DNA from 4 places in the Priestia sp. P1_B12_1 genome. Region 1 is predicted to be linked to each of the others. Evidence: riboswitches for the same ligand, from Rfam matches in the RefSeq annotation. Region 1 holds a riboswitch; each other region holds the start of a gene.
The links. A riboswitch is a leader RNA that binds a small molecule or an ion and turns the genes downstream of it on or off. The one in region 1 is predicted to bind lysine.
Positions count from the first base shown of each region.

Region 2: it holds a riboswitch for lysine, as region 1 does, so the genes downstream of both, AC1D0Y_RS04790 (aspartate kinase) here and dapA (4-hydroxy-tetrahydrodipicolinate synthase) in region 1, are expected to answer to the same signal.
Region 3: it holds a riboswitch for lysine, as region 1 does, so the genes downstream of both, AC1D0Y_RS21265 (amino acid permease) here and dapA (4-hydroxy-tetrahydrodipicolinate synthase) in region 1, are expected to answer to the same signal.
Region 4: it holds a riboswitch for lysine, as region 1 does, so the genes downstream of both, lysA (diaminopimelate decarboxylase) here and dapA (4-hydroxy-tetrahydrodipicolinate synthase) in region 1, are expected to answer to the same signal.

Region 1 covers NZ_JBFTZR010000010.1:46,316-54,419, reverse strand. Annotated here, with positions in the region: gene AC1D0Y_RS23845 (PQQ-dependent sugar dehydrogenase) at 1-597, opposite strand, end outside; gene AC1D0Y_RS23840 (cupredoxin domain-containing protein) at 913-1,287, shown strand; gene AC1D0Y_RS23835 (hypothetical protein) at 1,540-1,728, shown strand; gene AC1D0Y_RS23830 (DUF3243 domain-containing protein) at 2,187-2,504, shown strand; gene AC1D0Y_RS23825 (hypothetical protein) at 2,753-2,923, opposite strand; gene AC1D0Y_RS23820 (H-type small acid-soluble spore protein) at 3,048-3,227, opposite strand; gene AC1D0Y_RS23815 (hypothetical protein) at 3,633-3,920, shown strand; gene AC1D0Y_RS23810 (hypothetical protein) at 3,982-4,239, shown strand; lysine riboswitch at 4,498-4,676, shown strand; gene dapA (4-hydroxy-tetrahydrodipicolinate synthase) at 4,804-5,691, shown strand; gene AC1D0Y_RS23800 (DMT family transporter) at 5,952-6,797, opposite strand; gene AC1D0Y_RS23795 (CBS domain-containing protein) at 7,166-7,591, shown strand; partial or broken gene AC1D0Y_RS23790 (YetF domain-containing protein) at 7,782-8,012, opposite strand.
Region 2 covers NZ_JBFTZR010000001.1:911,911-920,014, forward strand. Annotated here, with positions in the region: gene sdhA (succinate dehydrogenase flavoprotein subunit) at 1-975, opposite strand, end outside; gene AC1D0Y_RS04780 (succinate dehydrogenase cytochrome b558 subunit) at 1,005-1,613, opposite strand; gene AC1D0Y_RS04785 (YslB family protein) at 2,103-2,630, shown strand; gene AC1D0Y_RS04790 (aspartate kinase) at 2,682-3,914, opposite strand; lysine riboswitch at 4,056-4,233, opposite strand; gene uvrC (excinuclease ABC subunit UvrC) at 4,299-6,065, opposite strand; gene trxA (thioredoxin) at 6,290-6,604, opposite strand; gene AC1D0Y_RS04805 (electron transfer flavoprotein subunit alpha/FixB family protein) at 7,017-7,997, opposite strand; gene AC1D0Y_RS04810 (electron transfer flavoprotein subunit beta/FixA family protein) at 8,031-8,104, opposite strand, start outside.
Region 3 covers NZ_JBFTZR010000007.1:42,632-50,735, forward strand. Annotated here, with positions in the region: gene eat (ethanolamine permease) at 1-141, opposite strand, end outside; gene eutC (ethanolamine ammonia-lyase subunit EutC) at 163-876, opposite strand; gene AC1D0Y_RS21250 (ethanolamine ammonia-lyase subunit EutB) at 891-2,261, opposite strand; gene AC1D0Y_RS21255 (ethanolamine ammonia-lyase reactivating factor EutA) at 2,288-3,703, opposite strand; gene thiT (energy-coupled thiamine transporter ThiT) at 3,860-4,468, opposite strand; TPP riboswitch at 4,501-4,601, opposite strand; lysine riboswitch at 4,776-4,960, shown strand; gene AC1D0Y_RS21265 (amino acid permease) at 5,063-6,502, shown strand; gene AC1D0Y_RS21270 (hypothetical protein) at 6,538-6,906, opposite strand; gene AC1D0Y_RS21275 (GNAT family N-acetyltransferase) at 7,010-7,501, opposite strand; gene AC1D0Y_RS21280 (cysteine hydrolase family protein) at 7,592-8,104, opposite strand, start outside.
Region 4 covers NZ_JBFTZR010000003.1:150,284-158,387, reverse strand. Annotated here, with positions in the region: gene AC1D0Y_RS11795 (LysR family transcriptional regulator) at 43-954, opposite strand; gene AC1D0Y_RS11790 (hypothetical protein) at 1,091-1,276, opposite strand; gene AC1D0Y_RS11785 (hypothetical protein) at 1,427-1,561, opposite strand; gene AC1D0Y_RS11780 (dicarboxylate/amino acid:cation symporter) at 1,699-2,961, opposite strand; gene lysA (diaminopimelate decarboxylase) at 3,014-4,342, opposite strand; lysine riboswitch at 4,481-4,663, opposite strand; gene AC1D0Y_RS11770 (CBO0543 family protein) at 4,730-5,242, opposite strand; gene AC1D0Y_RS11765 (NAD(P)/FAD-dependent oxidoreductase) at 5,583-6,701, shown strand; gene AC1D0Y_RS11760 (YckD family protein) at 6,775-7,089, shown strand; gene AC1D0Y_RS11755 (PAS domain-containing sensor histidine kinase) at 7,250-8,104, shown strand, end outside.

The DNA of each region.
Region 1 (8,104 bases):
GTTAAAGGGGTCATAGCCTGATCCACCATCTCCGGTTGTAAAGATAAGTTTTCCAGTTTCAGGTGAAAAGTTTAAGCTGTTGACACCATTATGATTAAAAAATGGTCTTCTTAAGTTAAGTAACGTCCGTCTTTTTTGAGGCTGAGCATTTGGTTGGAAAACCCATTCTTCCACTGTATCAATATGATCATATTTAGTTTCTCTATTTATCCACCTTAAGTTTGAAGTTTTAGGATCACACGGGTTAGGTCTATAATGTTCGGAAAGTGCACCTGGGCCTTGTGTTCCAGCTACTGAGTAATGAAGATAAAACAGACCGTTATAATAAAATTCTGGATGAAACGCTAGCCCTAGCAATCCTCGTTCATCATATCCTCCGCGGGAAACACCTGGTTCAGACGTACCTAATTTTATGATTCGTGAGCGAATATCTAAAAAAGTCTGTATAGCTTCGTCTCTTATGTAAAAGATCTCTCCTACTTGGGTTGCAATAAATAAGCTTTCAAATGAGTTACCAGGAAGTATAGCTGTTTTCAAAATGGTAGGTAAATTTATTTTACTAACAATAGGCCGTAAACTAACCTTAGCTTTTATCAACTAACTTGACACTCCTTTTTATTGTTTTCTTTTATAAGAATATGATTGTAACTGTTCTATTAGTATCAATAATATTCTATAAAGTTAGACAATTTAAGGGAGAGACCTAATCGAGAAGCTTCTTTCATAAAACTTACCCATTCCTGGGTACGTCTGCTATTTTCTTCTTTTAGCACTCACGATTCTCTCAACGTTCATAACTATTTGTGCTTTCTATAAATAGAAATAAAGGAAAAACAATGATTAATTCAAAAAAATAGTGATATTATTTTATGAATTGGAAAAGAATATGGCTTATGAAAGGAGTGAATGTAAATGTCTGTGAAAAACTGGTTAATGGGATTAGTCGTTTTGTTTGCGATGGTTATGGTTGTGACAACTCCAGGTTCACTCAGCGTTTTGGCCGAATCAGACATGGTAAGACAACAAGCCATGGAGGTTCAGTTGAATGATGATTACTTTAATCCAGAAACCATCACTATCCCGAGTGGAAAAACGACAACATTGATATTAAAAAATGAAGGTCAGAAAGAGCATACCTTCACAGTAGAAAAGCTCGGAATTGACGCTGAAGTCCAGCCGGGAAAAGAAAAAACCATCACCGTAAAACCACAAAATCCTGGTACATATAAACTGATATGTAGGTATCATTTTAATAGTGGAATGGTGGGGGAAGTGATAGTCAAATAACAAGCAGGGCCAATCGGTCTCTGCTTTTTGAAGTGAATATAACCTACTTTCTTAATTAACATAATGGATTTTAAAGGTATAAATAAATCGTTCACAATCTCAAAAAAGTAATAAATATTTATTTCAAATATATACTAAATGAAGAAAAAGCACAGGAAAGTATAGGATAAAAACAGCATTTATATCCAGGGTGTTAAAAAATGTATCCTTAATGAGCAATGAGCATTGTTTAATTAAAAGGAGGAATTTTATATGGGCGATAATCAACCAAATAATTTAGAACAGGTATCAGAGAATAATACAGATGAAATCAAATTAGGTGATCTTGAGAAAGAGTTTGTAACAAAGCCCGCTAAGTCTTCTGATCCTTATCCGCATAAATATTATACTGGAGACATTTCTATGGTTTCTAATGCTATGCCACGAAACGAGAAAGAATAAAAGTTTCTTATATATTAATATATAAGAGAAACTTTAGACCATTTAAGCTTAAGCTCTGTATTTTTTCAGAACCAAAATACATCTCATAAAAAAACAGTTATGTTTCATTTATTATTTTAAATTCGAAGTAATCGCTTTCATTTTTTGCTTTCTTGAAATCATTTGATAGGTTATAATAAATATCTACAAAAATATTAAATGATATGTAAGTAACAAGCAATTACACCCTTAATATGAAAAAAAAAAAGAAAAACTCCCTTAACGCACTAGGGGAGTTTTTCTTTTTTTAAATATCCAATATCTTCTATTTAAACTCATCAAAAAAGAGGTATTCACTATGTTGAAGCCCATTAACTCTTCTACTTAATATATGAGTAGGCTACGAAATGCTTATATACCTGTAAATCGGGGATTTACCATATAAGAACATTAATACTTAATTGGAAGGAGAATGAAAAATGAATGATAATACTGAAACTGTTGAAAATAAAGTAGAGGATAAACTAAATGAAATGAGTCAAGGGAAGAAAGACAACATCCTTTCTAGTTTTAACGAATTTAAAAGTTACTTAGGAGATAAAGTCACAAAAGGTGAGAAACTAGGGTTAAATGATAATCAATTAGCTCTAGCAGCTAAAAAAATAGCTGATTATCTCGCAACACATGAGGAGCCCAAAAATGAAGAGCAATACTTGTTACATGAGTTATGGAAAGTTGGAAATGAGGAAGAACAACATCATCTTGCTCATATGCTTGTTAAATTAGTTAAAGACTAATCTAAATCCCTAATAAATTGTTACTTGCCATTATTTATTAAGGATTCAAGCGTATTCAATTAACGTAGCAAAGAGCCACTTGCGTAAAACAATTGGCTCTTTATATTCGTTATGTGTTAGGTAATATCTTTGCAGAAGTAAGAATAAGCCGAGATTGAAATATGGTATCTGCAACCCCTTTTATTGACAACTTATTAAGAATGTATAACTAAAGAAAAGAAATAAAGATCGGTTATTTTCTTCTCTCTTTATTCATTTTCTTTAGAATCTTCCTGGTAATGTTCATTTAAGTATGGGTTCTCCGTCGTAGCAAAATTAACAGATTGAAGGCTAGTTTCAGGATCCATTCCATAATAGCCTTTTAGTTCCGTATTTTCTAGCTCGCCACTTCTGAATTGTGGTTCTTTTTTCTCTTTCATGCTGCACCTCTTTTTTCTTATAAATAAAGCTTAGAGAAATATGGTATCAGTTATTCGGTTCTATTTGGAGATGGAACAAAAGAATGTAAAAATTCTATATTATTCCTTTATTATTTTTTATTTTTTATTTTTCTTCTAAATCAAGGACTGGAACCATACGGTTTTCATCATGTGTTCCTCTCGCATGAACGATAGCCATACTTGATGTTTCATCTACACTTTTAATCCAAATAGGAACTCCGTGGTAATGCACATCAATTTCCTTGGGTGAAGAAAGAATTTGCTTAGCTCGATTTATTTCCATATTATCACCTCATTTTTTAGTATGTCCCTGCAATGCATCAATTAAAAGATAAAGCTATATTTCCCCAACAATAATTTGACTACATGCTACAACTCATTCCCTCAAAAATTAATCTATCCTTTAACCTTGAAAAAATCGAACATCAATGGGTTTGCTTAACCTCATTTTATTCTTTAATTCGAATACGTATAAATACGAAAAATAAGCACATACTGTACCTAATCTGATTCCTCCTTTTGCTGACAAATCGTTTCTCCTTTAATATGTTAAGTTTACAAAAAACATCTGTCTTCACAGGTGTTTTTTATTTTGAGAAAATATATTAATTTGTATACAAACTAAGTTTTATTTTACTTCTAGTAGGGGAATAAAATAGTAAATTAAATTGGAGAGGATGAGGGGTTTATGATAGAGATGGAGGTAAAGAACCTTCAAAGGTCAGAAGCTAAATTTAGAAAGGCTGAATCAGAATGCTTAAATAAGGCAATCGAAGAGTATTTCGTGCGTCGTACATACCATAATGCACCAGTAGCTGATGCACTTCAATATATACTAACGATTGATAATAACAGGGAACGTTTAGAAAGTGCCGTTGAACTTTTTGGAGATAATATCAAAGACGTAAATAACCAAGATATTATAAACTATTTAAACCAATGTAGATGTTATAAGGAAATAAGAGATATAGTCTAAATTTGATGCTACCTTATGAAAAAATTTATTGTTCATAAATAACCAAAAGGGGATTGGAGATATGAACTATAAACAAAAGGATTATTATATTAGCGCAAAAGAAAATGAATATTATAAAGTACTAAATGTAGTCGATTATATGTTAGAGGAAGCAAAAAGCAACAATAAATATCCTATATGGGGTGAAAAGCTAAGAACTGAGTTAAAAGAAAGTGCTGGCAACAATCTTACTCCATGGCATTTTAATACAATAATATCCGTACTTTTAGATTACGTACCTGATGAAGTAAAGAATAAACCTAATGCTAAGTCACTCTAAGCGGGTGGCTTTTTATGATGTGCATAATATGTAAGTTAAAACATGTGGTGAATAGCAAGATGAAAGGTGAAATAGTAATATGAGTGATACTGAGATTGTGGCTTTGAGTCAATAATCCGGAGGCATTCTCTCAAAAATAAGTGTAAGGACTTAATTACATGTTTTCCATAAAATTACACTTAAATGAATCTTGCGTGAAAGGAAATTTACTGTTATATTAAATTCAATTAAATATTTTCTTATTTCAATATTTTTTGAAGTGAGGATAGAGGCGCAAAGATCATAAGTATACAATTTGAGGAGAATGAGATCCAATGACAATTGTGGAAAGGGGTATTTGCCGAAGCTGAAAGAATCTCATGTTCTTGAAGCTGGTTCTGCTGTTGAATAAATACAGAACTGTCATATGGGAAACTGTATGGAGGGCTATCTTACGCACGGAAACTATTTTTGATAAATATTGTTTCTACTGCAGCAACGAATCCCTCGTTGCTGCTTTTTTGCGTTTTTTATGAATGGCCCTAACCCCTCTAATTTTTAAAAATTTATAAAGGGTGTGTAGTTATGAATTTTGGCCAAGTATTAACAGCAATGGTTACCCCGTTTGATCAGAATGGCGAAATTGATTTTAACGCGACGAAAACGTTAGTTGAGCATTTAATTACAAATGGCACAGATAGCTTAGTTGTAGCTGGTACAACTGGAGAGTCTCCAACATTAACCACAGAAGAAAAAATTAAATTATTCCAATGTGTGGTAGAAGCTGCTGCGGGAAGAGTCCACGTCATCGCTGGAACTGGCTCAAACAACACGCAAGCTTCGATTAGCTTAACAAAACTTGCAGAGGAAACAGGAGTCGATGGTATTATGCTCGTTGCTCCATACTATAATAAGCCGTCTCAAGAAGGCTTGTACCAGCACTTTAAAACGATTGCCCAGTCAACCTCTTTACCAGTTATGCTTTACAATATCCCAGGGCGAAGCGTAGTTAACATTTCTGTTGAAACAATTGTTCGTCTATCAGAGATTCCTAATGTTGTATCAATTAAGGAAGCAAGTGGCACCTTGGATGCCATGGCAGAGATTATTAGCAAAACACCTAGCGACTTTACACTATACAGCGGCGATGATGGGTTAACAATACCAGTATTAGCAATTGGCGGGGCAGGAGTTATTTCAGTTGCTTCCCACATCATTGGCAATGATATGCAAGAAATGATTAATGCCTTCAAAAATGGCGATGTCAAAAAAGCTGCTGCTACACATCGCAATCTGCTTCCAATTATGAGAGCATTATTTATTGCGCCAAGTCCTTCACCAGTAAAAGCTGCATTAAATCTAAGTGGAATACAAGTTGGCGGTGTTCGTTTGCCAATGGTTCCTTTAAGCAATAAAGAGCAAAGTGTGCTAGAAGAAGTTCTGCAAACTAGTGGCATTAACGTTACCTGTTGAAATAAATAAAAACAGATTAGAAGAGAGAGCATAGCTAAAACGACCGATTCAATCGATGCATTAAGGCAAGATTGGTGCCCAAAGCTCAAGATGGATGAATCATTATTTAGCTAACTCCTAAAAATAGAAAAACTCCCTTAACGCATTGGGGGAGTTTTTCTATTTTTTATGTATGTATACTATATACATCTTCAGTTGCCATACAGAGGGAGACCTATTTCACTATATGTTTGTTCTTCTGTTGGTATTGGTCCAAAAACTTATATCTTAGTCAATACGATTCCGCATAAAGTAAGAATAATTCCTATCAATTGATATTTTCTAAGTCTTTCTTTAAAGATAATTAAGCTCCCAATTAAAACAACAATACAATTTAAACTAATGATTGGATAAACCACACTTGATGGACCTTCCTTTAGGGCGAATAAATAACAGCTGTAACCAATCGTACTTAATATACCAACTAGTATACCTATCTTTATTTCAATTTTATGTGCAGTTAATTTTTTAAATTCTTTCCGAGCTAATGAACTTAAATAGACAGCTCCTCCACCATACATTGAAACAAGCATTTCACCCATGCTAAAGTGCTGATACGTGCTGAATTTCATAATAACACCAACTGTGCCGATAGATAGAAGAGCTAAACAGCAGCTCAAAATCCATAATTTATACTCTATGTGTGCCGTTTTGTTTGGTTGATACTGAATAATACAAGCTGCCAATATAATAATGATGATACCAATCCAATTTGTTAAAGGAATGGATTGAGGAAATAATAAAGATGTAGCTATAACAACAATGACTGTATTCATCGCAATAATGGTAGATGTAATACTCGCAGGTCCTTTCTCAAAGGCTTTCGACATTTGGATATTGCCATTGGCATTTAATATACCGATTAGTGCCCCCGTTAAAATAGGTAAAATGTGAAATTCAAAACTTCCTTTAATAAGAGTAAATAATAATAGGATAAAAAAAGAAATCCAATAAAAGAAAAGTTGAATACACACTTTAGATAAATGTTGAAGAGCGCCCCATTTAAATAAAGTATTATTTACTCCGAAGCATACAGCTGTCCCTAAAGCAGATATAAACCATAACATAGTGTGTAATTCCTTCCTAGTAGTTTTTATACTACTAAATTATACAATTTATATAATAGTTTTAATATTTCAATTTAATGAAAAATAACTTTGAATAACTCTTTTGTAAAAGTATAAAGATGAGAAGAGGAGAAGTATAAATTTATTACGAACCAACGGGTTGTGCTCTTTTATTAAAACCTCGTTTCCTATCATTCTTACATCTTTTTACTGTCCAATAAAATGCGATGAATTTTTCAAATCCATTCACCATTTTCTTCTCATTAAAACCTAAAGCTTTGTATCCTAAAACTCAAATGGACGTTTTAGAAGATGAGGTGCGGGAATCAAGTGAAGTAAGACAATGATTAAATAAAGGAGGAGTTGCTATGAATATAACAGAAGTGATGACTTCTAATATTGAGACAGGTAACCTTAAAAGTTCATGTGGTGAGGTAGCTAATATGATGAAGAATGTAGATGTAGGAGTTATTCCAATTTGTGAAAATGATAAGCTAATAGGCCTAATAACTGATCGTGATTTAGTCGTCAAGGGATTAGCTAATAATTTTAATACGAATACACAAATATCTGAAATGATTACCACTGATGTCATTACCGGTACAAAATACATGTCTGTAGAGCAGGCTTCAGATCTCATGTCTCAGCATCAAATACGCAGACTTCCTATTGTAGAAGATGGAAAACTCATTGGAATGATTTCTCTGGGAGATTTAGCGGTAAGTAATACTTCAAATAAAGAAACAGGAAAAGTTCTTGAGAATATTTCAGCTCCTGCTGAGCTTAATAAATAAAAAAAAGCCCTTTTTATACTTCATCTTATAGATAAGAGCAAGCTAATAAAAATTAGCTTGCTCTTAGTTTATACATAGCAACACATGGCTATTACAGCTTTTAAAGATCTTGTATTCAATAGCTCCAGCAGTTTATGGCTTTCTATAGAATTAGTGAAGTTTAAACCCATTTTCGTCCTAGATTTTTTTATCATTCATTTTTTATATCCACAAAAAGTTGCCCGTTTAAAAAACTACAATATAAAATACGTTTCACGTCTTTGTATCCTCTTTGTTTCAATTCGTTGAAAAGCCAAGAAGAATCTTTATTTATTAGATTTAAATGCTTTTCTTGAATGATCCCATCAATAACAAGGGGAAGTAAAAATACAGATCCTGATTTATCTTTGCTTTCTGATTTTTGAAATACAGATAATGTACCCGAAGGCTCTAGTTATTTTATGATTTTCTTCAGGAATTTTTCACTAGATTAGATGATTTTAAGAGCTGATTTATACTCAAGAAAAAGCACGT
Region 2 (8,104 bases), on a different contig from region 1:
AAGTTTAATGTCTAGCTCTTTTGGATCTTTATGTGAAAGGTCCAGATAAACCATGTTCTCTCCGTTAATTCCTAACTTCTGCGCTACGCAGACGTCAAAAATTTCACGAGTGGCAATATCACGAGGTACTAAGTTACCGTATGCAGGATATTTTTCCTCTAAGAAATACCAAGGTTTACCGTCTTTATATGTCCAAACGCGTCCGCCTTCTCCACGAGCAGATTCACTCATAAGACGAAGCTTATCATCTCCTGGGATAGCAGTTGGATGAATTTGAATAAACTCTCCGTTTGAATAGTATGCACCTTGCTGATACACGATAGATGCCGCTGAACCGGTATTAATAACTGAGTTCGTCGATTTTCCAAAAACAATTCCAGGTCCACCTGTAGCCATAATAACCGCGTCAGCTGGGAACGTTTTAATTTCCATTGATTTTAAATTCTGTGCAGAAATTCCGCGACAGCTGCGCTCATCATCAAGAACAGCACCTAAGAATTCCCATCCTTCGTACTTTGTCACAAGTCCGGCAACTTCATAGCGACGAACCTGCTCATCTAATGCGTACAATAATTGTTGACCCGTTGTTGCCCCAGCAAAAGCCGTACGGTGATGCTGCGTCCCGCCAAATCGTCTGAAGTCTAACAAACCCTCAGGAGTACGGTTAAACATAACACCCATGCGGTCAAGTAAGTGAATAATGCCAGGAGCTGCTTCACACATTGCTTTTACAGGTGGCTGGTTGGCTAAAAAGTCTCCGCCGTACACTGTGTCATCAAAGTGTTCCCATGGTGAATCCCCTTCACCTTTCGTGTTTACGGCTCCGTTGATTCCACCTTGCGCGCAAACTGAGTGAGATCTTTTTACCGGAACTAGTGAAAATAAATCTACTTGCTTGCCAGACTCAGCAATTTTTATTGTTGCCATCAAGCCAGCTAAACCGCCACCGACTACGATGATTTTTCCGTTACTCATCGGAACCCCACTCCTTCAAAACCTTAATTTTATGCAAATGCGAATAATGTACGAACACCTACAAATGTAAGTGCTAAGAAGATTGCTAATGTCACATAAGTTGAAATTCTTTGAGAACGTGGTGTTACAGTTAACCCCCAGCTAACTCCAAATGACCATAGACCGTTTGCAAAGTGGAAGATCGTAGATACAACACCAACTATGTAGAATGCAAGCATTGCCGGGTTGCTTAAAATTCGTTCCATCATTTGAAAATCTACTTCTTTTCCAAGCGCAGCTTGTATTCTGGTTTCCCATACGTGCCATGTGATGAAGATAAGTGTGATTACACCTGAAACACGCTGAAGGATAAACATCCAGTTACGGAAAAAACCGTAGTTGTTAACGTTTGTTTTAGCAGTGAATGCGATGTAAAGACCGTATATTGCGTGAAAAACGATTGGTAAGAAAATAATGAAAATTTCTAGAGCATAGCGGAAAGGTAAGCTCTCCATGAAGTGAGCTGCTTGATTAAATGATTCTTCTCCCTTTGTCGCGAAATGATTCACAACTAAATGCTGTGTTAAGAAAATCCCGATTGGTATTACCCCAAGTAATGAATGGATTCTCCGATATTGAAACTCTCTGTTTGCCGCCATCTGCGTAGACCCCCCTTAGTTAAATGAACATAGTTTGTGAAGAACTTTCTTACTCCCACTAGACAAATAGATTAATCGTGAATACAGGAAATGAAAACCTTTGCATTTCCTAATAAAGTATGTGACAGGTTAATTTTACTCCCATCGATTAAGAGCGTCAAGGCAAGATGTTTAAATCTTCTATAAAATATAAATTTATAAAATTTTATATTTGTTAACGCTTACTGTATTGATGTTACAGATTTTTTCTTTCTATTATAATATTGCTTGCCACAAATAAGTAAGCGTTTACTTTATGCTTTTATTGTAAACAAGTTCACAAAACATTTACACAGGTAAAAGTACCCTTTTAAAAGGTATATTATGGATTTTTCATCTTTACATCTAACTCTTTTTACCATAATAAAGATCCTCTTACATTTTATTAAAAAAATGCGTGAGAGGTTTTTTAGATTTGTATATAATAGTAGTAAAGAAAGAGGGGAAAGCATGAGCAATTTACAAACAGAATCACAGCAAGAACTTGAAGAGACGATGGAAACATCAGAACCTAACGTCACAGCTGAAACAGAGAGAACTCTTGATCACGTTTCATATTTCGGATACAGCCTTTTGCGTGACGTGTTAATTCCAGAGCTTCTTGGAGACGAAACAAATACCATTTCATACTGGGCAGGAAAACACCTTGCGCGGAAATACCCATTAAATACAATGGATGAAATCGTCGCTTTTTTTAAAGCAGCTTCCTGGGGAACACTGACGCTTGCAAAAAAAGATAAATATTCACTCGAGCTTGAGTTATCAGGTGATGTGGTCAGCAAAAGATTTCAGCAGGAAACTTGTTCGTTTCATCTTGAGTCAGGATTTGTGGCTGAACAGATTCAGCGTCAAAACAACTGCCTAACAGAAGCCTACTTAACACATAAAGAAAAGAACGGAAAAGTGCTGATTTCCGTGCAGTGGGACCGAAAAGATATCTTACCTACCGAAACACGCGCGGAGCGCTATAAAAAGTAGGAAATACGTATATATAAAAGACGTGGAGATACCACGTCTTTTTTCTCTTCTTTATACGTGCACTGCTTGCTGCTCTTCTAATTCAAATGCTACGTGAAGCGTCTCAACAGCTTTTACCATATCAGCGTGCGGTACAACTGTAGATACTTTAATTTCAGACGTGCTGACCATCTTCACTTCAATTTTCTCCCCTGCCAGCACTTCAAACATTTCGGCTGCAACGCCTGGATTAGAAATCATGCCAGAGCCGACAATTGATACTTTAGCCAGACCGCTTTCATGTTCAATACGCGTATATCCTAAAGTAGATTTATACTCTTTTAAGACGGCAAGAGCGGCATCTACGTCTACGGTTTTAATAGAAAATGAGATAGAGAGACGATTATTAGCCGTTACGTTTTGAATAATAATGTCCACATTTAACTGTTCTTTTGCTAATGCTGTAAAAATAGTAGAAAGAGTTTGCAACTCATTGTTTAACCCTTCAATTGTCACTCGTGAAATATTATCTTCAAACGCAATTCCTCTTACGACTAAGTTTTGTTCCATTGAAACTTCCTCCTCAACAATCGTTCCATTCTCGTTTTCTAAGCTTGAACGCACTTCTAGCGGTATCTGATAATTTTTTGCAAACTCAACAGCGCGCGGATGCAGCACCCCTGCTCCCAAATTAGCTAATTCTAACATTTCGTCATATGAAATAGAGTGAAGCTTACGAGCATCTTCTACATAGCGCGGATCTGTCGTAAACACTCCTGTTACGTCTGTATAAATATCACATTTTGCAGCTTTTAATGCTGCGGCAAGAGCTACTGCCGTAGTGTCAGAGCCGCCTCGACCTAATGTTGTAATGCTTCCATCTTCTGAACAGCCTTGGAATCCAGCTACTACTACGATTCGGCCTCTATCTAATTGGCTTTGAATACGTGTCGTGTCAATGTGCTGGATTCGTGCATTGCTGTGAACTGCTTCCGTCTGGATACCAGCTTGCCAACCTGTTAGCGAAGTTGCTTCATACCCTTTATATTGAAGGGCCATTGTTAACAGGGAAATCGTTACTTGTTCTCCAGTTGTAAGAAGCATATCCATTTCGCGTTTGCTTGGACTGTCCGTAATATCACTTGCTAATTTCACCAGTGCATCTGTCGTTTTGCCCATTGCCGATACAACAACAACTACTTGGTTACCGCGCTCTGCTTCTTGAATAACACGGTTTGCTACATGTTGGATACGTTCAACAGAACCAACAGATGTTCCACCAAATTTTTGAACGATTAATGCCATAATTTTGTTCATTCCTTTTCAATAAATTTGCATATGCAGGATGATGAGAAGCTAAATTTTTTTACTCAGACAATAAAAAAAGCAATGAGATGAGCTCTCATTGCTTAACGAACGAAAATTATAAAACATAACCGTCCACTGCCGTGAGATAGCTCTCCAAGAATCTACATCTTGACAATCCTACGTTTATTCAACGCAGAACCAGCAATCATTACTATGAGGTAATGTTCACTTCGGCAAATTTCCCTTTCCGTCTCATTCATAAGGGCTCATACCCTTCCTGATACGTACTGATTAAATTTGCACCTCTATCTTCACTTCATTTGATGAAGTGTCGTATGAAATTAGTTAATAGCTTATCAAATATTTTCTATTATTTCAAGACTATTTTTGTAATGTTTCATAAATTTTTTCAGCAATGTTTTGAGGAACACCTGAATTTCGAATATCATCAACCGTTGCTTCTTTCAATTTTTTCACCGAACCAAAATACTTTAACAAAGCTTTTTTACGCTTTTCTCCCACTCCCGGAATGTCGTCCAGAACAGACTGAAAAGCGGACTTAGAGCGCACTTGACGGTGGAAAGTAATCGCAAAGCGGTGAACTTCATCTTGAATTCGCTGAAGCAAATAAAATTCTTGACTATTGCGTTCAAGCGGTATGATTTGAGGAGGCTCACCAATCATCAGGTTGGAGGTTCTGTGCTTATCATCTTTGACAAGACCTGCTGTAGGCACTAAAAGTCCCAATTCATTTTCGAGAACGTCCTGTACTGCAGCTAAATGCCCTTTGCCCCCATCTACAACAATTAAATCTGGAAGCGGAAGACCTTCTTTTAACGCTCTGGAATACCGTCTGCGAACGACTTCTCTCATGGAACTGTAATCATCTGGTCCCTTTACGGTCTTAATTTTATATTTGCGATATTCTTTCTTTTCCGGTTTCCCATCAACAAAAACAATCATCGCAGAAACGGGATCTGTCCCTTGAATATTTGAGTTATCAAATGCTTCAATCCGGTAAGGCGCTGCAATTCCAAGCTCTTCTCCTAACCGTTCAACTGCGCCAACCGTGCGCTCTTCATCTCGTTCAATTAAATAGAATTTTTCACCGAGCGCAATTTTTGCATTTTTACACGCAAGTTCTACTAATTCTTTCTTTTTGCCTCGCTTTGGATGCTGAACCTCTACTTCTACTAATTTCTCAGCTAACTCTGCATCAATCGTTGCTGGAACCAGCACTTCTTTTGGCTTAATATTTTTGGCATAAAACTGACCGATAAAAGTTAAGAAATCTTCTTCTGGCTCTTTATAAAAAGGAAACATAGAAACTTCTCGCTCAATTAATTTCCCTTGGCGAATAAAGAAAACTTGAACACACATCCAGCCTTTATCATAAGAATAGCCAAACACATCTCGATTAACAAAATCATTAAACGTTACTTTTTGCTTTTCCATTGTCGCTTCAATATGAGCAATTTGATCTCGATATTCTTTAGCCCTTTCAAAGTCAAGTTCTTCTGAAGCTTTTAACATTTTTTCAGTTAACTCTGTTTTGACATGCTCATATCCACCATTTAAAAACCGAGTGATATTTTCAATAATTTGTTTGTTTTGCTCTTCTTTTACTTCTTTTACGCAAGGAGCTAGACATTGCCCGATATGGTAATACAAACAAGGTCTGTCTGGCATGGTAGAGCACTTTCTTAGTGGATAAATGCGATCAAGAAGCCGCTTGGTTTCATTTGCAGCTTGAACGTTAGGATAAGGACCGAAGTATTTCCCTTTATCTTTTTTTATTTTTCTTGTAATAACAAGCCGGGGCTGTTTTTCAGCTGTAATCTTAATAAAGGGATAGCCCTTATCATCTTTAAGCATGATATTGTATTTTGGATCATGCTTTTTAATTAAATTCATTTCTAAAATAAGCGCTTCTAAATTAGAAGATGTGACGATATATTCAAAATCGACAATGTCGTTTACAAGTCGAAGCGTCTTTCCGTCATGAGATCCGGTAAAGTAGGAGCGCACTCGATTTTTTAATACTTTTGCTTTTCCTACGTAAATGACCGTTCCATATTTATCTTTCATCAAGTAGCAGCCGGGCTGATCCGGTAAAATAGCCAGCTTTTCTTTTAAATAATCATTCATACTTTTCTCCTTCCTCTTCTCTTACTCTGTCCATCTATACATTCGCTTATGAAGCGTAGCCTACATTCTTTTCTGCTTTACAATACATGCACATAAGCCAGATTTGTGACGGTGTTCCTTACATCTAGTATAAAACAAACGAACGCATATTCGCTAAATAAAAGTATTCCCAAAAGAGAAAAAGTGGAGAAAAAGAAAAAACCTAGCCTGAGCTAGGTTTTGACTTACGCGTGTTTATTAATTAATTCTGTTAATGCTTCTTTTGGTTGGAAACCAACTACTTGATCAACTTTCTCTCCATCTTTAAATAATACTAAAGTTGGGATACTCATAACACCAAATTTTCCAGCTGTTTCTTGGTTTTCATCAACGTCTACTTTCACGATTTTAACTTTATCGTTAAGTTCACCATCAATTTCTTCAAGAACTGGAGCAATCATTTTACAAGGGCCACACCATGGTGCCCAAAAGTCAACAAGCACTAGGCCTGATTTAATTTCATCTGTAAAGTTTTTATCTGTAGCATGTGCAATAGCCATTTTAATTCCTCCTAAATATATGCAATATCCAAATTCTACTCACAGTATATCACCTTCAAATAAGGTTTGCTAACTTTTTGCTTACATTTATACTGTTTATTCTTCGCTCTAGTTTGTACAATTTACATAAAAACATACGTAGAAAATTTCGTTTTCCGTGAGGTTGAGACATAACGAAATGAATTCCATCTAAAGGTGAACAAATAGTATACAAAGGCTGAACCGCTTGTGCCACCGCAGTTGATTTCTGTGCAAGACTTCGCTTTCTGCAGGAGTCTTGCACAGAAATCAACTGCTGCTAGAAAGACCCACACACATAAAGTTTACCCCAACAAAAAAACGAACCACTAATCAAACATCTTGATCAATAGTTCGTTCTTCACTTCGTCTAAAATACTTTTGTCCCAGCCTCTTACGCAGACTGTACTTTCAGCTTTTTAAATTCTTCCGTTAGCAGAGGCACCACTTCAAATAAATCTCCAACGATTCCGTAATCAGCTACTTTAAAAATATTAGCCTCAGGATCTTTGTTAATAGCAACAATAATTTTTGAATTTGACATGCCGGCCAAATGCTGAATGGCTCCTGAGATTCCGCAGGCAATGTATAAATCTGGTGTGACTACTTTGCCCGTCTGACCGATCTGAAGAGAATAGTCGCAGTAATCTGCATCGCATGCTCCGCGAGACGCCCCAACAGCTCCATTTAACACGTCCGCTAGTTCTTGGAGAGGTCCAAAACCTTCCGTGCTTTTTACACCTCGACCACCTGCAATCACGACTTTTGCTTCGGATAAATCAACCCCTTGCGTTGCTTTACGTACAACTTCTTTTACAACTGTACGCAGGTTTTTGATTTCAACATTTAAATCCTCTACATCACCTGTACGTCCGTCGTCTTTTGCAAGCGGTGAAATATTATTTGGACGAATTGTGACAAACGTAAAAGCATCGGTCATGATTTTCTTTTCAAATGCTTTACCAGAATAAATTGGGCGGGTGAAGACTACTTGATCCCCTCCAACTTCTACATCCGTCACATCGGAAATAAGTCCTTTGTCTAAGCGAGCTGCCAGTTTTGGCGCTAGGTCTTTGCCAAGAGCCGTATGGCCAAATACGATAGCTTCAGGCTGTTCACTTTCAATGATGGCTAATAACGCCTGAGCGTAGCCATCCGATGTGTAAGCAGCTAAATCTTCATGCTCCGTCACAACAACTTTATTCGCTCCGTACGCAATAAGCTCTTCACTTAAAGCTTTTACGTTCTTTCCTACTAACGCTGCAACAATTTCTCCACCGTCAGCTACAGTAGATGCTGCGGAAATCGCTTCAAACGATACGTTTCGTAATCCCCCATCACGTGCTTCTCCTAGAACTAACACTTTGCGTCCCATTGCAATCCCCCCATTGTTTTGACTTTTGACTTATTAAATGACTTTTGCTTCCTTATGCAGTAAATTGACCAGTTCTGTCACTTGATCTTTTATATCTCCTTGTAATA
Region 3 (8,104 bases), on a different contig from region 1:
TACAATTAGGCTTGCAATTGCAAGCCCAATAATCCCGCCTTGTTCAAACCCGTAATTCCACCCAAAGTATTGTCCTGAAATAACCATGCCCACTGAAATAGCCCATAAATGAATAGGTTTTAATTGTTTTTGTAACGCCATACGTTCTCCTCCTTTTGATGTTTAGACAATAAGATGTACACCGCTTGTTTGCTGCTTAATCATTTTGTCAATCATGGTACCGATATGTGCGGCTGCCTCAATAGGAGGCGTCCCTCTTTTATGAATATTAGAAATGACCATACGATCAGACTCTTTTTTGCCTTTGCTAGGTTCATAGCACATGTAAGCACTCATTGATTCAGCACTGACCAGTCCAGGTCGCTCTCCAATCAATAGCACAAGTGCTTTTGGCTTTATGATCTCGCCAATTTCATCCATACACGCAACCCGTCCCCCTTTTACAAAAAATGAAGTCCCGATATGAAGTCCATATGATTGCAGGGAGTCAATTAAAGCTGGATACACGTCACTTATGTTTTCTTCGATTGCCTTGGCACTCAGTCCATCTGAGACTACTACTTGTACATCAGGCTGACCCACGCAGTTTTTAAAAATTTCTTTTTTAGCGTTATCTGCTAATAACCTTCCTTGATCCGGCCGTTTTAAATAATGTTCTTTTGACTCCACGCGTGTATTCACAGAGAAAAGGTTAAACTCGGTTAAAATATCTTCTGCAACTACTCCATATACAGAGTCTACGGCTGCAGCATGATCCGTGCGAAAAGATAAAACGTCTTTTGTTAGCGGCCTTGTTCCTGTACGGCCGACACCTATGCGGGCAGGGGTAAATTGTTTAAGTGTTTCAAGCGGATCGCGATTTGACTTTGGTATCATAGTAAGCACCTTCCTTAAATCAAATTCATAAAAATAGTTGGGTCTCCGGCTCTAGATGTAAAGTGCCCGTTGTCCATAATACGCTGATCTTCAAGCCACTTTTGAAATAACGGCGTTGGGGTACGCCCTAACACATTACGTACCGTTGCAATGTCATGATAACTAAGAGACTGGTAGTTTAGCATGCAGTCATCAGCCATGGGCACTCCTATGACAAAGTTCACTCCAGCTGTTCCCAGAAGCATACTTAAATTATCCATATCATTTTGATCAGCATCCATGTGGTTGGTGTAACATACGTCTACTCCCATAGGCAGGCCATGCATTTTACCCATGAAATGATCTTCTAACCCAGCTCGTAGAACTTGTTTGCTGTTATATAAGTATTCAGGTCCAATAAATCCAACAACTGTATTAACTAAGAAAGGCTTGTAGTGACGAGCTAAGCCGTAGCATCTGGCTTCGAGCGTTACTTGATCAATGTTATAGTGAGCTTCTGCTGACAGTTCAGAACCTTGTCCTGTTTCAAAATACCAGCGGTTTGGACCTTTTGCCGTTCCTTTTTCATGAATTAACGCTGTCGCTTCATCGAGCATAGACAGTGAAATTCCAAATGAATCATTACCAGCTTCTGTACCTGCTAAACTTTGAAAAATCAAGTCAGCAGATGCTCCTTTTTCAATTGCTCTCATTTGACTCGTTACGTGTGATAATACACAGTTTTGAGTAGGAATTGACCATTCGTTGATTATATTTTTTGTTTCATTTAAAAGCGCGTAGATATTATCCGTTGTGTCAATAACAGGGTTAATTCCGATAACCGCATCTCCAATTCCATAGCTTAACGCTTCGTATAGAGATGCTCTCATTCCTTTTAAATTATCTGAAGGATGATTAGGCTGGGCTCTAGAAGCCAATACTCCTTTTTGGCCGATAGTCGTTTGACAAGTAGTTTGCACTTCTATCTTGGCAGCTCCTTGAATTAAATCTAAATTGGACATAATTTTAGTAGCCGCCGCAATCATTTCGCTGCTTAATCCTTGGCTAAGTGCAAGAAGGTCTTCTCCGCTATGCTGATCGGATAAAATATATTCTCTTAAATCCCCTACTGTCCAATTTTTAATAATATCGTAAACAGATGAATCAATCTGACTTTCGATTAATGCCGAGACGTTGTCTTCATCTGCGCTGAGCAGCGGATAGTTTCTGATATCAGCAAGTGTGATATCAGCTAGGACTTGCTTTGCTGCCATTCGTTCTTTCATTGACTCAGCGCTAACTCCTGCGAGCTGATCTCCAGAACGCTCTTCGTTTGCTTTGGCCATGATTTCTTTTAAGCTATAAAATGAAAATGTTTCTCCTAACAATCGTGTAGTTTTAAACATCGTTTCCTCCTTGTATATTTAGTAGATTATGATGAAAAAGCGAGCGTTTTAACGGAAACGGAGATCGCTTCTCCAGCTACTGGTAACCCTAGATCAATGTAATCTCCGTGTGTAAAATCAATTTGATCTAAACAAATAATTTCTAACTCTTTCCTCTGTTTAGCTAATGCTTGTCCTAAAGCTTTTGCAATATCTTGCTCGCATAGAACAACGAGGCACTTAGCTCCTTTAAAACAAGCAATAAATTCAGCGCTTATTACTTTTGCTAATTCTTGAAGCATCTTATAGCTGCAGTAAGGAAAATGAGATAAAGCAATAGCAGCGGGGGGATCTTCTGCGCTGAAAATAGTTGAAGCCTGCATACATGCCGCTCGAGCTCTTTCTTGAAACATCAGCGGATTCCATTTCTCTTCTTGCTGAACAGGTATCTCTACAATCGGGATATTTTTTAACGGCAGCCGCTTTGACCCAATGTATACAGTTGATCCGCTAACTTCTGTATTTTGCATACCAGCCCCAATTACAGTAGCGCGCGTTGTCTCAGCGGCTTGAGATACTTGGATGGATTGAAAATGATATGCTAGAAGCGGACCAACGTCTCCATGTATGGCCACTTCCTTCACTGTTTTTGGCTTTTGCTTCTCCATCATTGCTCCTACTCCTCCTGAAACCATGATCATTTCGGGGATAGAAGATCTTGTATGAGGAGAAACGATCAGCGAGGAATTTTGATTCAGCGCATTTACATAATTCACGGTTTCTTCAGCTAGTAATTGACAGATAGACGAGAGCTTTTCAAATGTTGCTTTTTCACCTTCTCGCAGTGTTAAAGAATTATTTTTCAAAAATTCAGTTAAATGAGAAGAAACGTAGGTAACAAAACCTTCTGAATTCAGACGAATTAATCTTCCTCCCACATGCAGTGTAAACGTTTCTATAACTTTTCCATTTTGACATAAAGCGATGTTAGCAGTTCCTCCTCCTACATCAATATTGGCAATTACTGCATTTGTTTCAGCAGAACGTTCGATTGCTCCTGATCCTTTTGCTGCTAATATTCCTTCTAAGTCAGCGCCGGCTGTTGCAACAACAAAATCCCCAGCATGTTCGGCTAGATAGTGAACGATACTTTCTGCATTTTTCTTTCTGGCCGTTTCTCCTGTGATGATCACAGCACCTGCCTCCACTTGATCTAAGGAGATTCCTGCATTCTTATACTCTTGTTCTAGTAGTACCGTTAATCGTTGAACATCGATTTCAACATCGTTTAGCATAGGAGTGGTATAGATAGAACTTGCATACGTTACGCGACGATCAATAATTTGACAGCCTGGCAGCGTAAACTGATTTTGTTGATTTGCTATTAACAGCTTGCTTACAATCAGTTTTGTTGTACTTGTTCCAATATCTAAACCTATGCTCGTGATCCATTTCTGTAGCATGCTATCAATCCCTTATCTCGTTTGAATATGGTGATTATCATAAAACAGTTTTTTGAATATTTCACTAACTATGTTATCAAACCTGACACACTTTTGTGTAAACAAAGGTGACAAATGACAAAAAAGACTAAATCTTGGTAGATTTAGTCTTTTTGCTTATGATGAGTGTGATTTAGTTATAATCATTCTTGATGCCGATGGAATTAATAGTGAAAGAATGATTAAGCAGGCTATTAGTGATCCTACCATTGAAATCCCGTTCATTGAAAAAGAATACCATAGAGCGGACATGCCCTTTGGCGCATATGATCCCCAGAAAATAATACCCGCAATAAAGTGCCAGAAATACCGTGCGAAGCTGCCGATAATAAGGGATAAAATAATCAAAACAAAAGCTTTTGATCTGTTATTGTTAGCTAAATTAGTTTTAATAGATTGCGAAAAAATACCTCCAAAACCTATAAAAGCAAAAGCCACAATATATTCAATAAACGTTTGCAGCGCTGTTAAAATATAAGCTGTTCCTGTTGCCAACTGTAAAAGCCCCCATAATAGACCAGATAGAGCCCCGCCTTTTACTCCCCAGCGAAAGCACATAATAAAAATGGGCACCATGGAGAACGAAATACTCACAGCCGTTGCAATCTTAATGGAAGGCAAAAGATCAAGTAGAAGTGCCAATGCTGCAAAAATAGCTATTTCAATTTTAGCCTGTAAAGGTAATGCTTTATTCACGTTTCTCACTCCTGTTTTTGAATCATTCATATCAAACGGTTTACACAGGAGTAAGCAAATATATGCTACTATTCCCACATTCCTACGCTAGCGTTAACTAACAGGTTCGAAGGGTCTGAACAATTTGTTCACTCTCAGCACGGCGGCTCCCCCTGTGGTACGTTCGGATATTTATGTAGTATTATGACAACATCCATTATATCATATGTAACAAAATAGATTCGAGAGATTTCAAAGATGTTTCTATTTTCTGAATCTATTTTTTATAATGACAATCGTTTTAGTATTTGGTATACTTCTTTTATGTCAAATGAATATAAAAAACCCTCATCCTAATCGATGAGGTAGAGGTCGCAGTTTTTAATAGTAAAGCAACGGAAATGCAGAGAACATTGAGGATGTTGCTTGAAAGGAAAAATTGCCGAAGTTTAGATCACTTCTCGGTTGATTTAAGCTGGGGCTGTCTCCGAACAGGAACAGAACTGTCACATCATGCGAGTGATGTGAAGAGCTATCTTCACGGAAGGTTGACGCGGTTTTCAGATTTAAAAGCGCGCACATATACTGCGGGCTTTTTTTATGTTATCCCGTCTCTTTCCGTACATTCGAAAGGAGTATTTATCTATGCAAGAGCAGCAAGAATTAAAACGTGGGTTGAAATCTCGCCACTTAACGATGATTTCATTAGGAGGAGCCATCGGAACCGGCTTATTCCTAGCAAGTGGTGGAGCAATTCACACAGCAGGACCTGGGGGAGCGCTTTTAGCTTACGCTATCATTGGTGTCATGGTTTACTTTTTGATGACCAGCCTAGCGGAGCTCGCAGCTTATATGCCTGAAGCCGGTTCGTTTAGTACGTATGCGTCTCGGTTTGTAGATCCATCCTTTGGTTTCGCTCTCGGCTGGAACTATTGGTATAACTGGGCTATTACGATTGCCGCTGAATTATCGGCTGGAGCCCTTATTATGAAATTTTGGTTCCCAAACTCTTCTTCTATTTTATGGAGTGCCCTGTTTTTATTAATTATGTTTGGGCTTAACTACCTTTCTGTAAAAGGATTTGGTGAATCTGAATTTTGGTTTTCGTTAATTAAAGTAGTAACGGTTATCATCTTTTTAGTTATTGGTATTATGATGATTTTTGGTATCTTTAACAATGAAGCACCAGGTTTTAAAAACTTCACGCTTGGTGATGGACCCATTCACGGTGGATTCTTTACTGTCTTAGGTATTTTTATGGCTGCTGGTTTTTCATTCCAAGGAACAGAGTTGCTTGGAGTCGCAGCTGGAGAAAGTGAAGATCCGGAAAAAACGGTTCCTCGCGCAGTTAAACAAGTCTTCTGGCGCATCTTGTTATTTTATATTTTAGCTATTTTTGTTATCGGGATGCTTATTCCATACACAGCGGATTCATTAGCAAGTGATGATGTGCGGGTAAGTCCATTTACTTTAATATTCGAACGAGCAGGTCTGGCGTTTGCAGCATCAGCTATCAATGCCGTTATTTTAACAGCCGTTTTATCTGCTGGTAACTCAGGTATGTATGCTTCTACGCGTATGCTTTGGAACTTAGCAAAAGATGGAAAAGCACCGAGGTTCTTAGCAAAAGTAAATAAACGAGGCGTTCCGGTTAATGCTTTAATCGCAACGGCACTTGTCGGTACACTTGCATTTGGTGCTTCATTTTTTGGAGACGGTGCGGTATACACGTGGTTACTTAACGCTTCTGGTATGTCTGGTTTTATTGCTTGGTTAGGAATTGCCATCAGCCACTATCGTTTTAGAAGAGCATTTGTTGCTCAAGGTCATGATTTGAGTGAACTTCCATATCATGCAAAACTTTTCCCGTTTGGTCCTATCTTTGCCTTTATTTTATGTGCTGTTGTCATTTTAGGTCAAAACTATTCGGCGTTTACGGGTGATTCGATTGACTGGTACGGTGTACTTGTTTCTTATATCGGACTTCCTTTATTCTTAATTGTTTGGTTAGGATACAAATGGACGAAAAAGTCAAAACTTATTCCGTTAAAAGAATGCCAAGTAACAGTAAAAAAATACGAATAAAAAAAGCTCTCTATTCTTTTGAATAGAGAGCTTTTTTATGTGATCTGATCAGCAAAATGAAGAGATATATAGGCGGGCTGATTTTTCATAACAAGCATATAACCTTTGAGGGGGCGATTACAGTAATCAGCAGCTTCTATATAATAAATATGCTGAATTAACCTGCTTAAATGGGTTACAAAAGATGGAAGTTGATGAGTAGGAATGCTTTGGATGTAGTCTATGATTTCTTGTTGAGTTTGAAGGCCTGAATGGGTACATTCTAACAGATAAAAAAGCGGATCTGCTGCTATAGTAGATAGTTCAGAGTTGTGTTTGATTCTATTCAGCTGGATATGCAGTTCTTTTTTTGACCATCTTTTTGGAATAGCTCTTAGATACTGATATTGAAAATGTGTATTCATGATAGCTAACACCTTTCGTATTAAAATAATAAAACGACTTATTATTTTAATAACCTTTACACATGAAACTAAAACGTTACAATGTGTAAAGGTGTCATACATCTTATAAAATAAGCTGATAAAAAAGAACATCTTGCCACTGATTAAATTTCCAGCCTACTTCTTTAAATTCTCCGCAAAATGTAAAATTAAATTGCTCATGCATTTTGATACTGATATCATTCCCTTTTGTAATCCCTGAAATAACAACGTGATGGTTGAGTTCTTTAGCTAATTCCAAAATTCGCTTCATAAGCTTTTTTCCAATGCCATGCCCCTGCTGGTTTTTATCAATATAAATCGATAGCTCTACCGTTTGAATGTACGCCTCTTTATCTCGATAAGAAGAAAGCGAAGCATAGCCCGCTACTACCCCATCTTTTTCTGCGACAATAAGCGGAAAAAGTTCATTGCTAATATGATTATTAAACCAGCTCCTTCTATGCTCTACTGTTACAGGCGTTAAGTCAAAAGTAGCAGCACTTGTTTGAACAGACTGGTTATAAATTTCAACAAGCATAGGTAAATCTTCTTCTTTAGCATAACGAATGATCATATGTACAAACTCCTTATAGTATAGAATTATCTTTATTTTACTTCTTTTAATAAACATAATCTACATAAAAAACCGATGTGCACATGCACATCAGTTGTGATTTTGAGCATATTGAAAGGTTTGAAGAACTTGAAGTGTCTCTTTTGTAGAAACGACCGTCGCAAACTCCTCATGCAAAGAAGACAGTGCGAATGTATGTACATCTTCTGCAGAAAGCCTTGTTTTTCCATCGTAGGACATACCATCAAAGCAAGCTGTTGCATCGTTTACAACGTACGTTCTGTACCCTAGATTTCCAGCCATGCGGGCAGTCGTGGAGACGCAGTGATTAGTAGTTAGTCCTATTAAGATAAGCGTATCATAACCATTTGCTTTTAAATAACTGTCTAGCTCTGTTCCAATGAAACAGCTGTTCACGTGTTTGCGAATTAAGTATTCGTCTTCTTGTGGACCAAACCCTTCTTTGAACTGAAACCCCTTCGAACTGGGGTGTAAAGGAGAATCTGGATTTTCTGATGCATGCTGTACGTGAATAACAGGATAGTCTTGGCGCCTCCATGCTTGCAGTAGCGTCAGCATATGTTTTTCTGCATCTAGATTGTT
Region 4 (8,104 bases), on a different contig from region 1:
CGGATTGTCCTTGAACTAACATAATTTTGTTCCAGACTCTTTTTAAATGGGCCCCAATTTATCTGTCATTTGTTTTTCGGTTAAAAAATTAATCAATTCTCGTACAGCGAATGAACTGTAGCGTTCTTTTAACAGAATAATTCCAAGTTCCCACATCATTTCAGGATCTGCAATAGGTACGGTAGTAATATTGGGATCTTTCACTTTGGCATAAAGCGATTCGGGTAAAATAGCAATACCTAGTTCTGCCGTTGTTAATTCAATAATTAAATCCCATTGAGAACTTTTATACGCTATAGAAGGCACAAAGCCTGATTTTAAAGCATCTTGAATTAACCGGTCGTGCAGCGTAAATTCTTCACTAAACATAATGAATTTTTCATGCTCCAATTCTTTCATCCAGACGGAAGAACGTTTCGCTAGAGGATGGTTTTTATGCGCGTATAAAAGAAATCTCTCCTTAACGAACGGGTATACGTGAAAATGTTCATCATGACCGCTTGTAAGAGGAAGCATAACGATCCCCATATCTACACCAGCCTCTTCCACAAGTGCTTCAATTTTTTTTGCTCCAAATTCAATAAGCTCTAGAGATACTTTAGGGTATTGTTCATTAAATGCTTTTGCAATCTTCGGGAAAAACAAGGTTCCGATGAGCGGAGGGACTCCCATCTTGATTTGCCCTGTTTGCAAGTTCATTAAATCTCCCAACAAGTGAGGCATGTCTTTTAACACCGACAGAGCTTTAGTTGCTTGGTGATACACAACTTCTCCTGCATCGGTTAGCTTTAATTCTCTTGTTGAACGATCAAGAAGCTCAAATCCTAGTTCATTTTCTACTTTTTTGACGGCTTTACTTAAAGCTGTTTGAGACAAATGAACTTGCAGCGCTGCCTTTGTAAAATTCTTATGATTCGCTACCTCTATAAAGTATTCTAAGTCTCTGATTTCCATGTGAAACTCCATTTCTGCAAACTGCTTATCCTTTTTCTTTACTCTTTATTTTAACCATTAAATTATTTACTGTAAATGCGCTAATTAAAAAGGGGGAGGATATATCCAATGAATAAAACCAGGGAAAGGAAATGAACTAAAATTTCTGTCGAAATTGATTAATAAAACGCATAATCTTTTTATAGAGAAACATAGATTTTGCTGCTAGCTGATGAGGAATATAAAGATTTTTGCATGTACGTTCGGGCAAAAATGCAAAACTTATCAAAATAACTGAAAGTCCAAAGGCTGCGGTTGTAATCTCTAGCCAAGAAAACATCATATCATTCCTCCTTTTACAAACCTATTAATAGAATATGTAAAAGTTTGAAAGGAGGTTGTACGATAGACCTATAATGAGCGGAGTTATGAAGTTCTCTCTAAAAATAAAATGACGTTAAAGAACGCAGGTGCTGCGCTCTTTAACGTCATTTTATTTTCGCTCTTCAGCTTGATGTTCTTGTTTGTTTTGCTCAGTGAGACGTTTTTGATGAGCTTTTGTTTCTGCGCTTACATGATTCGCATCATTCGGTTGATTTTTCTTTGAACCTCCCGCAGCGTTACTCATTAGACGACACCTCCAGTTCGGTTATGAAACATACCTATAGAATGTGCGTATTTACAGACTTTATACACCGCTATCGATATTACTGCACACGAAAAAAGCAAAGGGAGAGTCACTAAACTGTTCCCTTTGCTTTTTTGCTAGGCGACTTTATCGGTGGTGATAATTTTGTTAATCCAGTCTTTTCCTTCTGTAAACCTTGTAACAAGCATCGCTGTTACTGTATTTCCCGTACTGTTTAAAAGCGTAGCAGGGGCGTCAATAATTGTGGAAATGACCGCAATAATGGGCAGAACTTCTGGCGAAAATCCGTAAATTGTAATGATTAACATTTCGCCAATCATACCGCCTCCAGGGATTGCTCCCATTACGGCTCCAACTAAAAAGGCTACGCCTAATATGCTCAAAATACTCGTAGCAGACGTCATATCTTTGCCAAACAAACTGAATAAGAAAACAATTTTTAGAATACCACCGATAACAGAACCATCTTTATGGGTGTTTGCTCCTAATGGAATCACCGTTTCAGCAATATCCAGCGGCACACCCATTTTCTTTGTTGCATCTAAATTGACTGGAATAGATGCAGCAGAAGAACAGGTAGCAATAGCCGTGATAGAAGGAGCAGCTGCATTTTTCCAAAACAGCTTAATTCCTGCTTTACCGCCAGCAATCCATGCATATAGCGTAAAGAAACCGAAATAGTAAACGATTGCAATTAATAAATAAAGAATAAATGCTCTAGCGTACCCTTGTAAGATCTTTGGTCCAAGTTCTCCTACTACAGTAGCAAAATAGCACCCTAAACCAATTGGAGCATAGTACATCACAATTTTAACAACCTTCATCGATACTTCTTGACCGGAAGTCAGAAATTTCACCATGGGCTGTCCTTTTTCGCCAGCCATCGTTGTAGCAATACCGAAAATAACGGCAAAGACAATTAATTGTAAAATGTGCTCTTTCGAAAATAACTGAACAAAATCAGGTACAGTAAATGTACTAACAAGCTGAGTTAAAAGCGTCATTTTTTCAGCTGTATTTTCACTGTCACCCATCAATTCTTTAATGGCAGAAGTATCTACATTATGTAGCGGATTGTAAAGTGATGCGCCTAAAAAGCCTAAAACGGCTGAAACAGCAGCAGTGGCGATAAACACAACGGCGATACCTAGCATAATTTTACCAAGACGCTTCATTTCATTCATGTTTGCGATCGCCGAAGCCACACTAAAAAAGACAAGGGGAACGATAATCATGAACATCAAATTAAGAAACAAATCACCAAAGGGCTTTACGACTGCCACATCGGGCCCGATAGCATATCCTGCTATCCCGCCAATTAAAATAGCGAGAAGCAGAATAAGCGATGATCTGTACGTTTTAAATACACTTAAAACCATAGTTAGATTTCCTCCAAACAACAATAGCTTCTTTACTACGCAAGAACAGCTATTATTTGCTCATTGCATACGTAGTAACGACTGGCTTTACATCTTTACGCACCAAATCTTCGTATGTTTCTCGCTCTACAGCAAGACGAGCTTCTCCATTTTTTACAAATACAACAGCAGGGCGCGGAATACGGTTGTAATTGCTAGCCATTGAATAGTTGTAGGCACCTGTAGAGGACACTGCTAATAAATCTCCTTGATTAACGCGCGGTAAATCAATATCCCAAATAAGCATATCTCCTGATTCACAGCATTTACCCGCAATTGATACTGTTTCATCTTTTTTATCCGTCACTCTATTAGCCAAGACAGCTTCATGTTTTGCATCGTAAAGAGCAGGACGGATATTATCGGTCATACCGCCGTCAATTCCTACGTATTTTCGTACACCTGGAATCTCCTTCGTTGATCCAATTGTATAAAGCGTTGTACCTGCTTCTCCTACGATGCTTCTTCCAGGCTCAATCCAGACTTCTGGAAGGGTATAGTTCTGTTCAGTTAACGTGCGGCTTAGCTTTTCTGTCAGTGCATCTACATAATACTCAACTGGAAGAGGAGAGTCGCTTTCGGTATAACGAATACCAAAACCACCACCTACGTTTAAAACTTTTACTTCAAATTCCATTTTATCACGAATGCTGAATAAGAAATCAGTTAAAATATCAATGGCGCGAGAAAAACCATCTACTTCAAAAATTTGCGAACCAATATGACAATGAATGCCTAAAAGATCGTAGTAAGGCTTTTCTAACGCAGAACTTACCGCTTTCATGGCTTGGTCATTGGAAAGACCAAATCCAAACTTGGAGTCTTCCTGTCCGGTCATAATATATTCATGTGTATGGGCTTCAATCCCTGGAGTAACACGCAGAAGAATAGATGCTTTCTGTTTGCGCTCAGCTGCTAAGGCATGCAAAACTTCAAGTTCGGTAAAGTTATCAACAACAAAACAGCCAATATTCGCATCAAGAGCCATTTCCATTTCTTCAATCGTTTTATTATTGCCGTGAAAATGAATGCGTTCAGCTGGATATCCAGCTTCAAGCGCTGTAAATAATTCGCCTCCTGAGACCACATCTAGTGACATATCAAGCTTCGTTAAAAGGCTAGCCATTTCCATACAAAGAAAGGCTTTCCCTGCATAGGCGATTTGATATGAAAATCCGCTTCTTCGAAAGGCTGAATGGAAGGCCTTGCATTTCGTCTCAATTAATTCTTGATCGTAGATGTATAGGGGAGTGCCGTATTGTTTTTTCAGTTCGACCGTATCGCACTGCCCAATTTCTAAATGATTGCTGCTGTTAATTTTACTCGTTCCATGTAAGTACATAATCCGTATCCCTCCATTTAAATCATTCAACTATAACTTTGATGGTCAGTAGAAAAACACAAAAAAGACCCGTGAAGTGATGTTCACGCGTCTTGGTTTCATAATAATAAAATATTATTACATTCTAGGCATCAACATCTCTTCAATAGCTCTCCACAAACCAAATGGTTTGTGACAGCTCAGCATTTATTCAATACTGAACCAGTATATGAACACAATGGATGTTTATATACTTCGGCACGAAATCCCTTTTACTTATCTTCACAGACTCCATTAGTCTCCAATAAGTGACTCTTGATTTCATGCACCTCTATTCTCAGAGAGGAAAATTATATTTAAATGTAATTTCTATTATATTTCCTTTTCCTCCGTCTAGTCAATGAAAAGTTAAGGCATAGGAATATCAAAAAGAATAAATAAGAAAGCTATAAAGCTTCCAGATAGAACCCAAGCACCCAGCGCTGTCTTTTGATGAATGACTAAAAGTGAGAACGTGACAATATTGAAGAGAAAAGAACACAGCAGCGACCATCCATAATGATGAGTAATACTGTGATTAACATAAGCAATGAACTCAATCACAGTAAATAAAAGCGCCCACAAAAGAATCCACCACATCCGGCCGCTTACATGCAGCGGCAGCCTTCCTAAAAAAACTGGTATAACAAACGGATAAATAATTAAGGTTATTCCAAGGGAAACCATGAGGTGATCGGGTAGAAAAAGGTGATCAATACCAACAGGGTGAAATACCCATACGCGGTGATGAAACAGCAGTACTTCATAAAGCAAATTCCCCGTGACCCAAAACAGCAAAGTAGGATAGTATTCTTGATACCTGCGCCACTTGCCAAATAGTAAACCAAGAATGATAAAAAATAATACAAATGAAGATTGCATACGCTCTCCTTAAAATAATGGTTATTTCTTTTTATTTACATATTATAGAAATTTTATTCTCTTTGCTTTTATTCAGAAACTATAATAGAAAAGCCGTAAGCAGCAGCGTTAAAGACGTACTACCACTATTTGTGGCTTTCTTCACGCTGCTATAATCTTCGTAAAGGAACTTCTACCGCTTTTGTTTACGAGATGAAAGGAGCTGCTATATGTTAAAGTCAGCAAGACGTAAAAATAAGCTCGAAATAGCTCAGCCTAGTATGTGACTTCTTTTTTTGCTATGCTAAAATTGCATACATATAGCATAAGAATACTAGAAGAAAGAAAAGGGTGTTTTGGTATGAAAACATACATCGTAGTTGGAGCTGGGGTACTTGGAGCTTCTACTGCATATCATTTAGCAAAAGCAGGAGCAGATGTGACATTGGTAGATCGCAAGGATGCTGGTCAAGCTACTGATGCAGCAGCAGGAATTGTTTGTCCATGGCTTTCGCAGCGTCGAAATAAAGCATGGTACCGCTTAGCAAAAGGCGGCGCCAAGTACTATCAAACATTAATTCAGCAATTAGAAGACGATGGAGAAACGGATACAGGATATAAGCAAGTGGGAGCAATTAGCTTACATACTGATGAACAAAAGCTTAAAAAAATGGAAGAACGAGCATATAAACGTCGGGAAGAAGCTCCTGAAATAGGCGAGATTACACGTTTATCCGCTAAAGAAACACAGGCTTTGTTTCCGGTTCTTTCAGAAGAATACAGTTCAGTTCATATTAGTGGAGCCGCTCGCGTTAACGGAAGAGCTCTTCGAAACGCACTTGTGAATGCAGCGAAGAAAAACGGTGCAAAAATAATAGAAGGAAACGCAGAACTTCTTTATGAAAATAATCGAGTAACGGGCGTTGCCGTAAATGGACAAACCCTTCTAGCAAGTACAACAATCGTGACAGCAGGAGCGTGGGCAAATCAATTGCTAGAGCCTCTTGGAGTAAAATTTTTAGCAAGCTTTCAAAAAGCGCAAATTGTTCACTTACATCTCCCTGATTTAGATACAAAAGACTGGCCCGTTGTGATGCCTCCAAGCGACCAATATATACTTTCATTTGAACAAGGTCAAATTGTTATTGGAGCAACACATGAAAACGACACGGATTATGACTTGCGAGTAACTGCTGGTGGGCTTCATGAAATTTTTTCAAAGGCCTTATCAATTGCTCCCGGCTTAACAGAAAGCACAGTTTTAGAAACAAGGGTAGGGTTTCGACCATTTACTCCAGGCTTCTTGCCAGTCATTGGAGCTCTTCCGGCTTACGAAGGAATACTAGTAGCCAATGGTCTCGGAGCTTCAGGCTTAACGTCGGGTCCTTATCTTGGTTCAGAGCTTGCTAAATTAGCACTTGAAATGGAAATGGAAATGGATCTTAGCGACTATGATGTAAGAGGAGCTATCGAGTCTTAAGCAAACAGAATGAATGAAAACAAATAGAAGTTCGCAAACTACAACTACTATATGATGAAAGGAAGTAGATTGTTTGCGAAAGATTATGATAAGTGCAGCAGCAGCTTTTTTATTTATGAGCGCGACGCCTGTATTAGCGGAAAACCATCCTCAGCCAGAAACAAAAGACGTGCAGCTGACGTCTCAGCAAAAGCAGGAATTGTCCGTGCTGTACAAAGAAATGCTAGCAAAAAAGAAAGAAATACTTTCCAAATATGTCGAGTACGGCGTGTTAAGCAAAACGGAGAGTCAAAACATTTCTTCACATATGGAAAATCGTTATCAGCATATGGAGAAAAATGGTTTTGTTCCGAAACGACACTGTCATAAAATGCATCATTCAAAGTAATTCATATTCACATAAAAAAGCGCCTTTACAGGCGCTTTTTTATGTGAATGAATGGAAAATATCCGCTTCTTTATCTAGTAAATTCTAAAATCCTCATGTAAAATTAAGAGAATGAGAACGAGTAGGAAAGATGCTAGTGAGGGGTAGGTAAATATGAACGATGAACGAAAATAAGAAAATAGTCCGATTACATGCAGAAAATCATTCAGCTGAGGCGCTAGGAATCATATTTGCTTACAAACAACAAGATGATCATCTTGTTTACAGTATGTATCAAGGTGAAAGCGTTCATGAGCAAAAAATACCTCTGGAAGAATGGGTCTCGTATGAGCATTTTTTCGAAGCACTAAATAAAAAGAAAAAGCTTATGTACGAGCTTCAAATAAATGATAAACGCTATGTAGTAAACTTAACCCCTTTATCTTACACAGAAAAGCCTGAAATCATGGGACATTGCGTGAATATAACTAGTTATCAGGAGAAAAAAGAACAGGTTCAGCCTTTTATCTATCATAACGCAGATGCTGTTGCTGTCGTTGACTTAAAAGGTAAAACGCTTCAAGTGAACCCTGCGTTTGAGAATACATTTGGCTGGACGTTTGAAGAAATTTATCAAAAGCCTCTTCCGATTATACCTTCGTTTTTAAAGGAGCCAGTGTGGGAACTTCATAAGACCATTCAATCAGGTGAATCGAAAACGGAATTTGAGACGGTCAGACAGCATAAAGACGGTCATTTAATTAATGTAAGCGTCACACTATTCCGCGTTGAAAATATGAATGATTGGCCGCTATGCATTGCTTTTGTCTATCGAGATATAACATCACGCAAACAGGCCGAAACGGCTTTAAAAGAAAGTGAAGAACGCTACCGAAGCTTGATTGAGTTATCGCCGGAAGCGATTATCGTTCATAGTGAAGGGAAAATTGATTACATCAACCCTGCAGGAGCTAAAGCGCTAGGATACAAAAGTCCTCAAGACGTATTAGGAGCTTGTGTTTATCAGTTTGTTCAC